3 regions of the Streptomyces sp. SL06 genome follow, and region 3 is predicted to be linked to each of the others. Evidence: riboswitches for the same ligand, from Rfam matches in the RefSeq annotation. Region 3 holds a riboswitch; each other region holds the start of a gene.
What was found. Region 3 has a riboswitch for cyclic di-AMP ahead of AC4IHM_RS17745 (M23 family metallopeptidase). Riboswitches for the same ligand answer to the same signal wherever they lie in the genome.
Positions count from the first base shown of each region.

Region 1: another riboswitch for cyclic di-AMP. It lies ahead of AC4IHM_RS03865 (M23 family metallopeptidase); the one in region 3 lies ahead of AC4IHM_RS17745 (M23 family metallopeptidase).
Region 2: another riboswitch for cyclic di-AMP. It lies ahead of AC4IHM_RS19840 (transglycosylase family protein); the one in region 3 lies ahead of AC4IHM_RS17745 (M23 family metallopeptidase).

Region 1 is NZ_JBSYOT010000002.1:874,585-878,832, reverse strand. Features, by position in the region: gene AC4IHM_RS03880 (helix-turn-helix domain-containing protein) at 1-121, shown strand, start outside; gene AC4IHM_RS03875 (DUF6126 family protein) at 118-237, shown strand; gene AC4IHM_RS03870 (tyrosine-protein phosphatase) at 260-1,057, opposite strand; cyclic di-AMP (ydaO/yuaA leader) riboswitch at 1,481-1,643, shown strand; partial or broken gene AC4IHM_RS03865 (M23 family metallopeptidase) at 1,646-2,588, shown strand; gene AC4IHM_RS03860 (SGNH/GDSL hydrolase family protein) at 2,794-3,579, shown strand; gene AC4IHM_RS03855 (carboxymuconolactone decarboxylase family protein) at 3,627-4,211, opposite strand.
Region 2 is NZ_JBSYOT010000002.1:4,326,331-4,330,578, forward strand. Features, by position in the region: gene AC4IHM_RS19830 (cytochrome P450 family protein) at 1-1,259, shown strand, start outside; gene AC4IHM_RS19835 (transglycosylase family protein) at 1,402-2,358, shown strand; cyclic di-AMP (ydaO/yuaA leader) riboswitch at 2,542-2,708, shown strand; gene AC4IHM_RS19840 (transglycosylase family protein) at 2,712-3,473, shown strand; partial or broken gene eno (phosphopyruvate hydratase) at 3,741-4,248, shown strand, end outside.
Region 3 is NZ_JBSYOT010000002.1:3,868,456-3,872,703, reverse strand. Features, by position in the region: gene AC4IHM_RS17755 (PrsW family intramembrane metalloprotease) at 1-146, shown strand, start outside; gene AC4IHM_RS17750 (aldo/keto reductase) at 181-1,125, opposite strand; gene AC4IHM_RS17745 (M23 family metallopeptidase) at 1,273-2,307, opposite strand; cyclic di-AMP (ydaO/yuaA leader) riboswitch at 2,318-2,475, opposite strand; gene AC4IHM_RS17740 (PP2C family protein-serine/threonine phosphatase) at 2,669-3,919, opposite strand; tRNA gene AC4IHM_RS17735 (tRNA-Met) at 4,119-4,192, opposite strand; gene AC4IHM_RS17730 (dihydrofolate reductase family protein) at 4,209-4,248, opposite strand, start outside.

The sequences.
Region 1 (4,248 bases), 3.0 Mb from region 3:
CCAGGACGCCGACGGGGTCCAGCTTCTCTTCGTCCACACCCTGCTGCAGAGCCCGACGGCGGCCCTGTGTCTGGGACCCGCCACCACGCCGAACCACCTCACCGCCGGAGAGATGCCATGAGCGCCATGCAGGAGAAGTTCCCACGCGCCCTGTGGGTGCGCCTCATCGTCTACATCGCCCTGGGGCACGTCTTCGGCGCCTTCCTCTACCTGCTGTTCGAGGTCGGGGCCAAATAGCGGCCGCCCGCCAGCGGGTGGTTCAGTCGAGCAGCCGCTCGCGCAGCCGCTCCCGGGTCTGCGGTGCGAGCCGCAGACCCCGCTCCAGGTAGGCGTCCACCCCGCCCCAGGTCTCCTCGACGGTGTCGAGGGCCGCCGTCAGGTACTCGGCGCGCGCGTCGAACAGCGGACTGAGCAGCTCCATGACCTCGGGGGAGTAGGCGGAGGCGGCGGAGCCGCTGCGGCGCACCTTGTAGCGGCGGTGCGTGGCGTTCGACTTCAGGTAGTCGTCGACGACCGCATCGCGCTCGACGCCCAGGGCAAGCAGGGTGATGGCGATCGACAGGCCCGCGCGGTCCTTGCCGGCCGCGCAGTGCATCAGCGCGGGGACGCTGTCCTCGGCGAGCGAGTGCAGCACCAGGGAGTGCTCCGCCGTACGCTCCTTGATGATCGTGCGGTAGGAGCCGATCATCCGGTCGGCACCCTTGCTGCCCGCCAGGATCTCGCGCAGCTGGTCGAGGTCGCCGTCGCGGACCATCTTCCAGAACTCCGCGCCGTCGGCCGGGTCGCTCAGCGGCAGGTTCACATTGCGCACGCCCCGCAGCCCGACGTCCGGGCCCTCCAGCTTCTGGTCGGCCGCGTTGCGGAAGTCGAAGATCGTGTGCAGGCCCAGCGAGGACAGGAACGCGGCGTCCTCTCCCGTGGCGTGCGCCAGGTGACCGCTGCGGAACAGCACCCCTTCGCGCACCCGCCGCCCGTCCACGGTCGGCAGTCCGCCCACATCGCGGAAGTTGCGCACCCCGGCCAGCTCGGGTTCGGTCGACGGGACCTGCTGCGTCACGGGGACTCCTCCCACTCAGCCCCACCAGCGCTGTTCGCCGACGGGCACCACCCGACGATACGGCATGGGCTGTGCCCGGCAGCCGGTTGTCCACAGGGCATTGGGGAGGGTAAGCGGACTTCTGCCCGAATTGGCGCTTTAGTGATAACTGGCCCTGGAATGAGAGGGGGTGGGGAAGCAGCGCGTGAGCAGCGTCATATCCGTGACCGTGCGTTGCCCGTCATGCTCACGTAATTCTGCCGGTTTTCAAGGCTGTTCACATGAAACGCCATTCCCCGAATCGACGGAGTGTGACCGGCGATTCCCATAAAGGATCAACCGGAACAGCCGCCCGTGGAACCTTTCGCTTGTCCCTGTGCGTCCTGGTCGCTTACGTTCACCACCGATCCGGACGGACGCCTAATCCTGCCGCCGACCGGAGCATCTACTCGTCCACCACCCGTATACGGCAGGAGCGGGGGACCCACAGGTACAACTGCCTGTTCCGGTTCCCGGAACGGCTTGGGGTAAAGCCGCGTTTCGGCGCGGCCGGGCATCTCCAGCTCGCACCCGACAGCTCACCTCGCAGGCGCCGGAGAGGAATTCACCATGCCCGCGAAGGGTAAGCACCGCCGTACCAGGGCCATGCGCCTGACCCGCACCATCGCCGTCGCCGGAACCGGTGGCGCCGCGCTCGCTCTTCCGCTGATGGGCGCCGCCGGTGCCCACGCCGCTCCCGCCCACTCGGTTTCCGAGCAGGCCGCGCGGTCCATTTCGACGACGGCTCCGACGACGGCGAAGCAGGCCGCCGCGAACAGCGCCGAGAAGAAGTCCGCCGCACGCACGTACACCGTGCGCAGCGGTGACTACCTTGCGAAGATAGCCAACGAGCAGCATGTCGACGGCGGCTGGAAGAAGCTCTACTCGGACAACCGCGAGGCCGTCGGATCGGACCCCTCGCTGATCCACCCGGGCCTGAAGCTCTCGATCGACGGCGGGGCCGCCACGTCGCAGAAGCCGGCGACCGCGAAGCCGGCCGAGGAGGAGAAGCCCGCCTCCGAGAACGTCCGAGACATCCAAGTCGTCCAAGGCGTCCGAGTCGTCCGAGTCCTCCAACACGACCGCCCAGTCCGCCGCCACCACCAGCGGCTACACCAAGCCCGTGGTCAGCGGCAGCGTCGGTACCCCCTACCACCAGTCCGGCAGCATGTGGTCCAGCGGCTACCACACCGGCACGGACTTCGTCGTCCCGACCGGCACCTCGCTGAAGGCCGTCGGCGCGGGCACGGTCGTCTCCGCGGGCTGGGGCGGCGCGTACGGCAACCAGGTCGTCATCCAGCTCGCCGACGGCTACTACGCCCAGTACGCCCACCTCTCCTCGCTCTCCGTCTCGGCCGGCCAGACGGTGACGGTGGGCCAGCAGGTCGGCCTCTCGGGTGCCACCGGCAACGTGACCGGCCCGCACCTGCACTTCGAGATCCGCACCACGCCGAACTACGGCTCGGACGTGGACCCGCTGGCCTACCTGCGCTCGCACGGCGTCTCCGTCTGACGGAGATCGCGGCGCCGCCCGCGCACCACCGAAGGCCGGACCCCGATCCCCGGGTCCGGCCTTCGGCGTTATTCCTGAATTGACGAACACTTTAGGAGTGGCCTTTATCACCGCACGTCAATCCCTTCCTACGGTCGCGTAGGTCACATTCCAGGGTGAATCATGGGCCGATGTGGCAGACGATTCGAAGAGTGGCAGCAGAGCAGTGATCGGGTCGTACGTGGCGGTGGGGGACAGCTTCACCGAAGGCGTCGGCGACCCCGGACCCGACGGGGCGTACGTCGGCTGGGCCGACCGGTTCGCCGTACTGCTCGCGGACCGGCGCCCCGAGGGCGATTTCACCTACACGAACCTCGCCGTGCGCGGCAGGCTCCTCGACCAGATCGTGACGGAACAGATCCCGCGGGTCGCCGAACTCGCGCCGGACCTGGTCTCCTTCGCCGCCGGCGGCAACGACATCCTGCGCCCCGGCACCGACCCCGACGAAGTGGCCGAGCGGTTCGAACGGGCGGTGGCCGCGCTGGACTCCGCCGCCGGCACGGTCCTCGTGACGACCGGGTTCGACACCCGCGGAGTGCCCGTCCTCAAGCGTCTGCGCGGCAAGATCGCCACGTACAACGGGCATGTCCGCGCGATCGCCGACCGCTACGGCTGCCCGGTGCTCGACCTGTGGTCGCTCAGGAGCGTCCAGGACCGCAGGGCGTGGGACGCCGACCGGCTGCACCTGTCGCCGGAGGGCCACACGCGCGTGGCGCTGCGCGCCGGCCAGGCCCTCGGCCTGCGCGTCCCGGCCGACCCGGACCAGCCCTGGCCGCCCCTGCCGCCCCGCGGCACGCTGGACGTGCGGCGCGACGACGTGCACTGGGCACGCGAGTACCTGGTGCCGTGGATCGGACGCCGGCTGCGCGGCGAGTCCTCGGGCGACCATGTGATCGCCAAGGGGACGCTGTCGCCGGACGACATCAGGACCCGGATCGAGGCGGTGGCCTGACGGCCGCCGCGGGACGCGGGGTGCGGAACACCGGTGGCGGGCGCGGCTCAGTCCGTCGTGGCGCCGGCCGCGCCCGCGCGCCCCGCCGCGGGCAGGTCGCAGGAGTCCTTGAAGCCCTGGCTGGTCAGGCCGAGCGCCGAGTTCATGCGGGAGCGCAGGTTCTCCACGGCGACCATGGCCGTCAGCTCCACGAACGCGGGCTCGCCGAGCCGGGCACGCAGCCGTTCGGCGAGATCGTCGCCCACGGTGGGCGGAGTCGCCGTCATCGCCTCGGCGTACTCCATGACGTCCCGCTCCAGCGGCGTGTAGACGTCGCTCTCCCGCCACACCGGCACGTCACGGAGCCTGCGCGGGTCCATGCCGCGCTCGGCGCTCTCCCAGTAGCCGAAGTCCATGCACCAGGAGCAGCCGATCGAGGCCGCCGAGGCCATCACGGCGAGCGCCTTCAGCTCGGAGTCCAGCCGGTTCCACCCGGCCACCGAACGCTCGAACCGCAGGTAGCCCCGGAGCACGCGCGGGTTGTGCGCGAGCGCCTTGCCGGGGTCGAGGACCTTGCCGTAGACGCGGCGGGAGTACCACTCCATCGCACGCAGGAAAAACGTCCGGGGCGGGGTGAGGGATACGCGGGCCATGGCGGCCACCTTCCTGTCCGTCGGTCGTGCCGTTTCG
Region 2 (4,248 bases), 460 kb from region 3:
GGGAGTTCGCGAGCGACCCCTACCCCGCCTACGCCTGGCTGCGCGAGCACGCCCCCGTGCACCGGACGCGGCTGCCCAGCGGGGTGGAGGCCTGGCTGGTCACCCGGTACGCCGATGCCAGGCAGGCCCTCGCCGACCCGCGGCTGTCCAAGAACCCGGCGCACCACCACGAGCCCGCCCACGCCCGGGGCAAGACCGGCATTCCCGGGGAGCGGCAGGCCGAGTTGACGACCCACCTGCTGAACATCGACCCGCCGGACCACACGAGGCTGCGGCGGCTGGTCAGCAAGGCGTTCACACCCCGCCGGGTCGCCGAGTTCGCGCCCCGGGTGCGGGAACTCGCCGACGACCTCATCGACGGGTTCGCGGGCACCGGCTCCGCCGACCTGATCCACGAGTTCGCCTTCCCGCTGCCCATCTACGCCATCTGCGACCTGCTCGGCGTGCCCCGCGAGGACCAGGACGACTTCCGGGACTGGGCGGGCATGATGATCCGTCACGGCAAGGGCCCGCGGGGCGGAGTCGCGCGGTCGGTGAAGAAGATGCGCGCCTACCTCGCCGATCTCATCCACCGCAAGCGCGCGGCGCTGCCGCCCGAGCCGGGCCCCGGCGAGGACCTCATCTCCGGCCTGATCCGCGCCTCCGACCACGGTGAGCACCTCAGCGAGAACGAGGCCGCGGCGATGGCCTTCATCCTGCTGTTCGCGGGTTTCGAGACCACGGTCAACCTCATCGGCAACGGCACGTACGCCCTGCTCACCCAACCCGAGCAGCGGGCCCGCCTCCAGACCTCCCTCGCGGCCGGCGAGCGCGGCCTGCTGGAGACCGGGGTGGAGGAACTCCTGCGCTACGACGGACCGGTGGAGCTGGCCACCTGGCGCTTCGCCACCCGGCCGCTCACCATCGGCGGCGAGGCCATCGAGACCGGCGATCCCGTCCTCGTCGTCCTCGCCGCCGCCGACCGGGACCCGGAGCGGTTCACGGACCCCGACACCCTGGACCTCTCCCGCCGGGACACCCAGCACCTCGGGTACGGCCACGGCATCCACTACTGCCTCGGCGCCCCGCTCGCCCGGCTGGAGGGGCAGACCGCGCTGGCCACGCTCCTCACCCGGCTGCCGGATCTGCGCCTGGCCGGTGAACCGGCCGAACTGCGCCGCCGCGGCGGGCTCATCATGCGAGGTCTGCGAAGCTTGCCCGTCTCGTTCACACCGTCCGCGTCATCGTCCGGCAACGGTCCGTCGCCGACGGAAAAGTGACACACGCTCACCTCTGTGATCTTCACGTGATCTGTGCGGGATGAACTTGTGACAAGCGATCATCTGCCTATACCTTCACGGATCAGCGCGGTGTCGAGCGTCATCCACCGCGCGTCCCCGTCGTCTTGTGAAAGGTCGTCGCATGCTCTCCGGGAACGGTCGTCACCGCCGCCCCCGCCAGGCTCCCGCCCTGGTCGTCGCCGCCGGAGTGACCGGCTCCGCCATCGCGATCCCGCTCCTCGGCGCCACCGGCGCCCACGCGGCCGACGCGGCGACCTGGGACCGGGTCGCCGAGTGCGAGACCGGCGGAGCCTGGAGCGAGAACAGCGGCAACGGGTACTACGGCGGCCTCCAGCTGTCCCAGGACCTCTGGGAGCGCTACGGCGGACTCGACTACGCCCCGAGCGCCGACGAGGCCAGCCGCTCCCAGCAGATAAGAATCGCCGAGAAGATACACGCGGAGCGGGGCATCGCCGCCTGGCCGACCTGCGGCCTGGTCGCGGGTCTGGGCAGCGACCCGGCGGGCACGGGCGCGGCGGGTGACGACTCGTCGGCGGGAGCGGAGGGCTCGGGGGAGTCGGACGCCCCCGATGCGTCCGACTCGCCCGAGTCGTCGGGTTCGTCAGGTTCATCGGGCTCGTCGGGCTCGGCTTCCGAAGCGCCCTCTTCGTCCCCCTCGCCCTCTTCCTCGTCCGCTTCGTCCCCTTCTGATTCCTCGTCCGACGATGAGGATGAATCCACCAAGTCGGACACATCCCCTGAATCCGGCCTGTCCGCGAGCAGTGAACCCCGGGGCGCCGGCGGCTCGTCCAGCCCCGGCCGGCACCGCGGCGACAGCGCCGACGAGGGCTCGGCGGACGGACGTACGCCCGACTCGGGGCGGCACGCCTCGCGCGGCGAGAGTGACCCGCGGGAGGTCGCGGACGGCACCTACACCGTCCGCTCCGGCGACAGTCTCTGGGACATCGCCGACTCCCTCGGCCTCGACGGCGGATGGCGTGCGCTCTACACCGGCAACGAGAAGGTCGTCGGGGTCGACCCGGACCACATCCTGCCCGGTCAGACGCTCACGGTCCCGGGCGAATCAGACGAAAAGTAGAGGGAGTTCACGTCACGGTTCGGGATCGTATGTCCGTTTTGGATCTCGTGAGAGATAGGTCTCAGAAGCCGTGATCGTCTTTGAAAATCCGCGGAGGGCGTGGCTACGGTCAGGACCGCTCGCCATCGCGGGCTCCGGCTGCCGCAACGCCGAATCCTGCCAGCGGCCGTCCGGGAACAGTCGTCGCGTCAAGCGCCGCAGGCAGGAGCGGGGGACCCAAGGTAGGTGCCGCACCGGGCAGTTCGGCCGGTGCGGCTAGGGGTGAAGCCGAGTTCCGCGAGGAACCCGGCCGGGCAACTCAACCGGCCCGAACCCGACAGCTCACCTCGTAGGCGTCGGTGAGGGGATCAACCATGCTGTTTTCCGGCAAGGGCAAGCACCGCCGCCCGTCCAAGGCCACCCGCGTCATCGCCGTCGCCGGCGTCACCGGTGCCGCCGTCGCCGCCCCGCTGATGGCGGTCGGCAGCGCCTCCGCCGCCACCGGCTCCGAGTGGGACACCGTCGCCCAGTGCGAGTCCGGCGGCAACTGGTCCATAAACACCGGCAACGGTTACTACGGCGGCCTGCAGTTCTCCGCCTCCACCTGGGCCGCCTACGGCGGTACGCAGTACGCCTCCAGCGCCGACCGGGCGAGCAAGGCGCAGCAGATCGAGATCGCCGAGAAGGTCCTCGCGGGCCAGGGCAAGGGTGCCTGGCCGGTCTGCGGCACCGGCCTGTCGGGCGCCGCGTACACCGGCGGCGGCTCCACCAGCAGCCAGGGCGGCTCCTCGCAGAACTCCGGCAGCTCCTCCAGCGGTTCCAGCAGCTCCGGCGGCTCCAGCAGCTCCGAGAGCGCGCAGGGCCAGAGCAGCGGCTCCACCACCGAGCGCTCCACCGGGCAGAAGGCCTCCCGCTCCTCCGAGCGCCCGGCCGTCAAGAAGACCGTCACCACCCCGACCGGCAAGAAGGTCGAGAAGGGCGACGGCGAGTACAAGGTCGTCAAGGGCGACACCCTCAGCTCGATCGCCGAGGGCCACCACGTCAAGGGCGGCTGGGCGAAGCTGTTCAAGCTGAACGACGACATCGTCGACGACGCCGACCTGATCTACCCGGGCCAGCAGCTGCACCTCAAGTAGACCGCGGCGCCCCTGTCTCCCGCTCCGGTGCGTGTTCCCCCGTACGCACCGGGGCGGGATTTTCGCGCCTGTCCCGCCTCCGGGTCCGGCCCGGGTTGGGGGAGCGGATTTGTTTCGTTCGGAAACAATTTACTCTCGGTTCGGTCCGGCGGGCGGGCGATGGGCTGGCCGATCGCCCGGAGCCGGTTAGGCTCGTCCCGCAGAGCCGCTGCGGTCCTGCGGACCCGCGCGTCACACCGAAGCGTCACATTGAAGAAGGAGATGCTCGTGCCGTCCATCGACGTCGTCGTAGCCCGGGAAATCCTGGACTCCCGAGGCAACCCCACGGTCGAGGTCGAGGTCGGCCTCGACGACGGCAGCACGGGTCGTGCCGCCGTTCCCTCCGGCGCCTCCACGGGCGCCTTCGAGGCCATCGAGCTGCGGGACGGCGACCCCAACCGCTACCAGGGCAAGGGCGTCGAGAAGGCCGTCCTCGCCGTCATCGAGCAGATCGGCCCGGAGCTGGTCGGCTACGACGCCACCGAGCAGCGCCTGATCGACCAGGCCATGTTCGACCTGGACGCCACCGACAACAAGGGCTCGCTCGGCGCCAACGCCATCCTCGGCGTCTCCCTCGCCGTCGCCCACGCCGCCTCCGAGGCCAGCGACCTGCCGCTCTTCCGCTACCTGGGCGGCCCCAACGCGCACCTGCTGCCGGTGCCGATGATGAACATCCTGAACGGCGGCTCGCACGCCGACTCCAATGTGGACATCCAGGAGTTCATGATCGCTCCGA
Region 3 (4,248 bases):
CGCCCCTGCCGCAGACGGCCGCACCACAGGCGGCCCACCCGCACGGGCCGTACCCGTCGTACGCGCCGCCGCAGTGGTCGTACGCGCCGTACGGGAGCACCCGCCCGGCGCCGTACGCCCCGTACTTCCCGCCCGACCGGCCGTAGCGCCCGCCCCGGCGCGGGCGGGCGCGGCGGTGGCTCAGGCCGAGGCCTCCGTCAGCTTCGCGACCTCGTCGTCCGTGAGACGCAGCTCCGCCACGCCGAGCAGCGCAGGCAGCTGCTCCACCGTGCGCGCGGACGCGATCGGCGCGACCACCGTCGGCTGCGCGGCCAGCCAGGCCAGGGCGACCGTGGCGACGGGGGCGTCGTGGGCCTCGGCGACCTCGTCCAGGGCGGCGAGCACGCGCCGGCCGCGCTCGGTCTCCAGGTGCTTCGCGGCACCGCCCGCCCGCGGGCTGTCGACGGCCGCGCCGGAGCGGTACTTGCCGGTGAGGAAGCCGGACGCGAGGGAGTAGTACGGCACGGCGGCCAGTCCCGCCCGCTCGGCGAGGTCGCGCAGCTCGCCCTCGTACGTGTCGCGTGAGACCAGGTTGTACTCGGGCTGGAGGGCGACGTACCGGGCGAGGCCCTCGCGCTCGGAGAACTCCAGGGACTGTGCGAGCCGTTCGGCGGAGATGTTGGAGGCGGCGATGTGCCGTACCTTGCCCGCCTTCACCAGCTCGTCGAGCGCGCCGATGATCTCCTCCACCGGTACCTCGGGCCTGTCGGCGTGGGTGTAGTAGAGGTCGATGTGGTCGGTGCCCAGGCGGCGCAGCGAGGCGTCGGCCGCCGCCTTGATGTTCGCGGCGGACAGGCCCTGGTAGTCGGGGTGCAGGCCGACCTTGGTGGCGACGACGACATCGCCGCGGTTGCCGCGGGAGGCGAGCCACTCGCCGATGACGGTCTCGGACTCGCCGCCGCTGTTGCCGTCGACCCAGGCGGAGTAGAGGTCGGCGCTGTCGACGAAGTTGCCGCCGGCCGCCGTGTAGGCGTCCAGGACGGCGAAGGACTGGTCCCGGTCGGCGGTCCAGCCGAAGACGTTGCCGCCGAGGGCGAGGGGGAAGATCTCCAGGTCGGAGGAGCCTAGCTTGCGCAGAGAAGTCATGTAACGCGTCAACAACCGCCCCGGATCCGATCATTCCGGGGACACGCGAAAATTCCGCGAACCGTGAACCGTGAACCGGCAGCCCTGACGTTCGGGGGGTTGCCGTCAGGACCGCCGGGGATCAGCGGGAGCGCGGAACGCCGCGGCTCAGGGAGCGAGGCCCTTGCTCTGCAGCCATGCCATCGGGTCGATGCCGGAGCCGCCGTCCGGGTGGACCTCCAGGTGGAGGTGGGCACCCGTGACATTGCCGGTGGCGCCGACGCGGCCGATGACATCACCGGTGGTGACCTGCTGGCCGACGCTGACGTTGATGGAGGACTGGTGGGCGTACCAGAGTTCGGTGCCGTCGTCGAGGGTGAGCACGGTCTTGTAGCCGTACGACCCGTCCCAGCCGGCCGACGTGATCGTGCCGCTGTGCACCGCCTTGAGCAGGGTGCCCGTGGGGGCGGCGAAGTCGAGGCCGGTGTGGTAGCCGGAGGACCAGTAGGCGCCGGCCTGGCCGAAGGTGGAGGAGATCGTGTACGCGGAGGTCGGCAGCGTGTACTCCTTGGCCAGCTGCGCGAGCCGCTCGGCCTCGGCCTTCTTCGCGGCCTCCTCCTCCGCCTTCTTCTTGGCGGCGGCGGCCTTGGCCTCGGCCTCCTTCTCCGCCTTGGCGGCGGCCTCCGTGGCCGTCTTCTCGGCGACGGCGACGGCCTGGGCGGCGGCCTTGGTCTCGACCTGGGCCTGCTGCTGCTCGGCCTGCGCCATGATCCGGGCCCGCAGCGTCTCACCGGCGTCGGTGGCGTCGGTGCCGTCCGCGGTGTCGGTGGCGGTCACGCCGATGCTGCTGAGCGGGGTGGCCGAGCCCTCCGGCTCCGGATCGTCGTCGGAGATGAGCGAGCCGACGTTCGGCAGGTCGGGGATGGAGATCGACACCGGCGGCTTGCCGGTCTGCGCGCTGGCCATGCCGCCCGCTCCGACAGCGGCTATGACACCGACACCGAGAACGGTGGAGCTGCGCGCGAGCCCGCCGCGCTGCTTGGCGACGCGGTGCCGGCCGCGCACCGGACGGATGGACTCCGCGGTGGGATTCCACTCTTCCCAGGGGCCCTCTTCGGTGCGGTGTCCGTCATGGCCGAAGGTGTCGGTGTCGTGCCCTCCGGGCACGAACGGGGCCTCTGGGGCAGGCCTGTTGGACGCCACGTGGGCGCACTCCTTTCCTTCCTTCCGCCTACCGGGTTAGCTGACGGGTTCGGAGCAGGAAGGTCTCCTACGCGCGTGTGCCGACCGTGTCTCCACGGCGCCATACGCCCGATTCACCCCAATGTGGTGGTTCCCCGGTTCCCTTGCGGGATTCGGCGTGTGCGCACGGAGCCGCCTTCTGTGACGGCTGGGACGACCGCGCTGCGTTATCGAACGTTAATAGACGCGGGGCTCGGATTCCAGCCGTTCCTCTTGATCATTAACAGAAACGTGCCACACGTACCCCCCATGACCGGTGAAAACCGGGCGAGTTGGCCCGGCGTGAGTATTCCCCGTCACGCCGTTTTCTTCTGACGGTACGTCAGTTGTTATGCGGAGGGAGTTCACTCCGTGACGGCTCGTGACGATGATCGGGATCGTCGCTCCCGGGGCGGCGTACGGCGAGCAGCGCCATGTCGTCCGTCATGCCGCCCCCGGAATGCAGGCGGACATCCTCGGCGAGGGTGTCGAGCAGCGTCATCGGATGACGGAAGACGCGGCCCGCCAGCCGCGTCTGCGGATCGTAGAACTCCCCCCGGGCGTTGCGGGCTTCCGACAGCCCGTCGGTGTACAGCAGCAGCGTGGCCCCGGCGGGGAAGGCGGCCTCCTCGGCCCGGTCGGGCCACACGCCCAGGTCGCCCATGCCCAGCGGCAGCGCCGACTCCCGGACCGGCAGCGGGCCCAGGGTGCCGTCGGCGTACAGCAGCAGGGGCGGCGGGTGGCCGCGGTTGACGACGCGGACGATCCCCTCGCCGTGCGGGAGTTCGACGAGGACGGCGGTGATGAACCCCTCGGCGGCGTCCAGTTCGTCGCGCCGGGTGTCCTCACGTGCCAGCGCCCGCTCCAGGCGCTGTGCCACCGCCTCCAGCGTCGCCTCCTGCTCGGCGGCCTCCCGGAAGGCGCCGATCACGACGGCGACGGCGGCGACCGCACCCATGCCCTTGCCCCGCACGTCCCCGACGATGAGCCGGACGCCGCGCGCGCTGTCCTGCACCGCGTACAGGTCGCCGCCGATGAAGGCGTCGGCCTGCGCGGCCTCGTAGCGGGCGGCGATCTCGAGACCGGCGATCCGCTCGGCGGGCTCGGGCAGCACGGCGTGCTGGGCGGCCTCGGCGATCTCACGGACCGAGACGAGGCGTTCGTCGGTGCGGCGGACCAGGCCGTTCACCAGGACGGCGAGGACGGCGACGGTCGCGATGGTGATCACCTGGGTGAGGGAGTCGACGTAGTGGAAGACGCCCTTGCCGAGCTGCAGGGCGATGACCGCGACGACCACCGTGGCACCGGTGATCGCCGTACCGCGGCGCGAGTAGACGGGGGCGGCGACCAGGGGTGCGGCGGTGTAGAAGGGGCCCGCGGTGATGTATCTCGGGGTGAACAGGTCGTACACGATGGCGACGACGACCAGCACCACGGGGAGCGCGCGGGCCAGGGCCCGCCCGTACGTGGACCGCCACGACCACGGTGGCCGGCCGGGCGGGCGGAGCCGCACCTCGTCGCCGGGGCCCGGGGCGGGCACGGGATCGCCGGGGAGTCCGCCGCCGGACCCGGCGTACGGTCCCTCGTCGTCCACGTCACCTGGCCGCACCACTCGTCTCCCGCCACCGCGCACGTCCACGCCGCTCGCCTGCCGTCCCGTACTCCAGGTTTGCCGCAGCGGGGCCGGGGGGCGAGCCGCGTGTGCCGATCGGATGACGCCGACTCCACGGGCGAAAGGGCCGGGAACGCACCGAGGGCCGGAATCCTCAAGGATTCCGGCCCTCGGCCTTCAGTAGCGGGGACAGGATTTGAACCTGCGACCTCTGGGTTATGAGCCCAGCGAGCTACCGAGCTGCTCCACCCCGCGCCGTTGTGTCTCCATTCTACGTCATCCCCGGGGTGGAATGCACATCCGTATCTCCC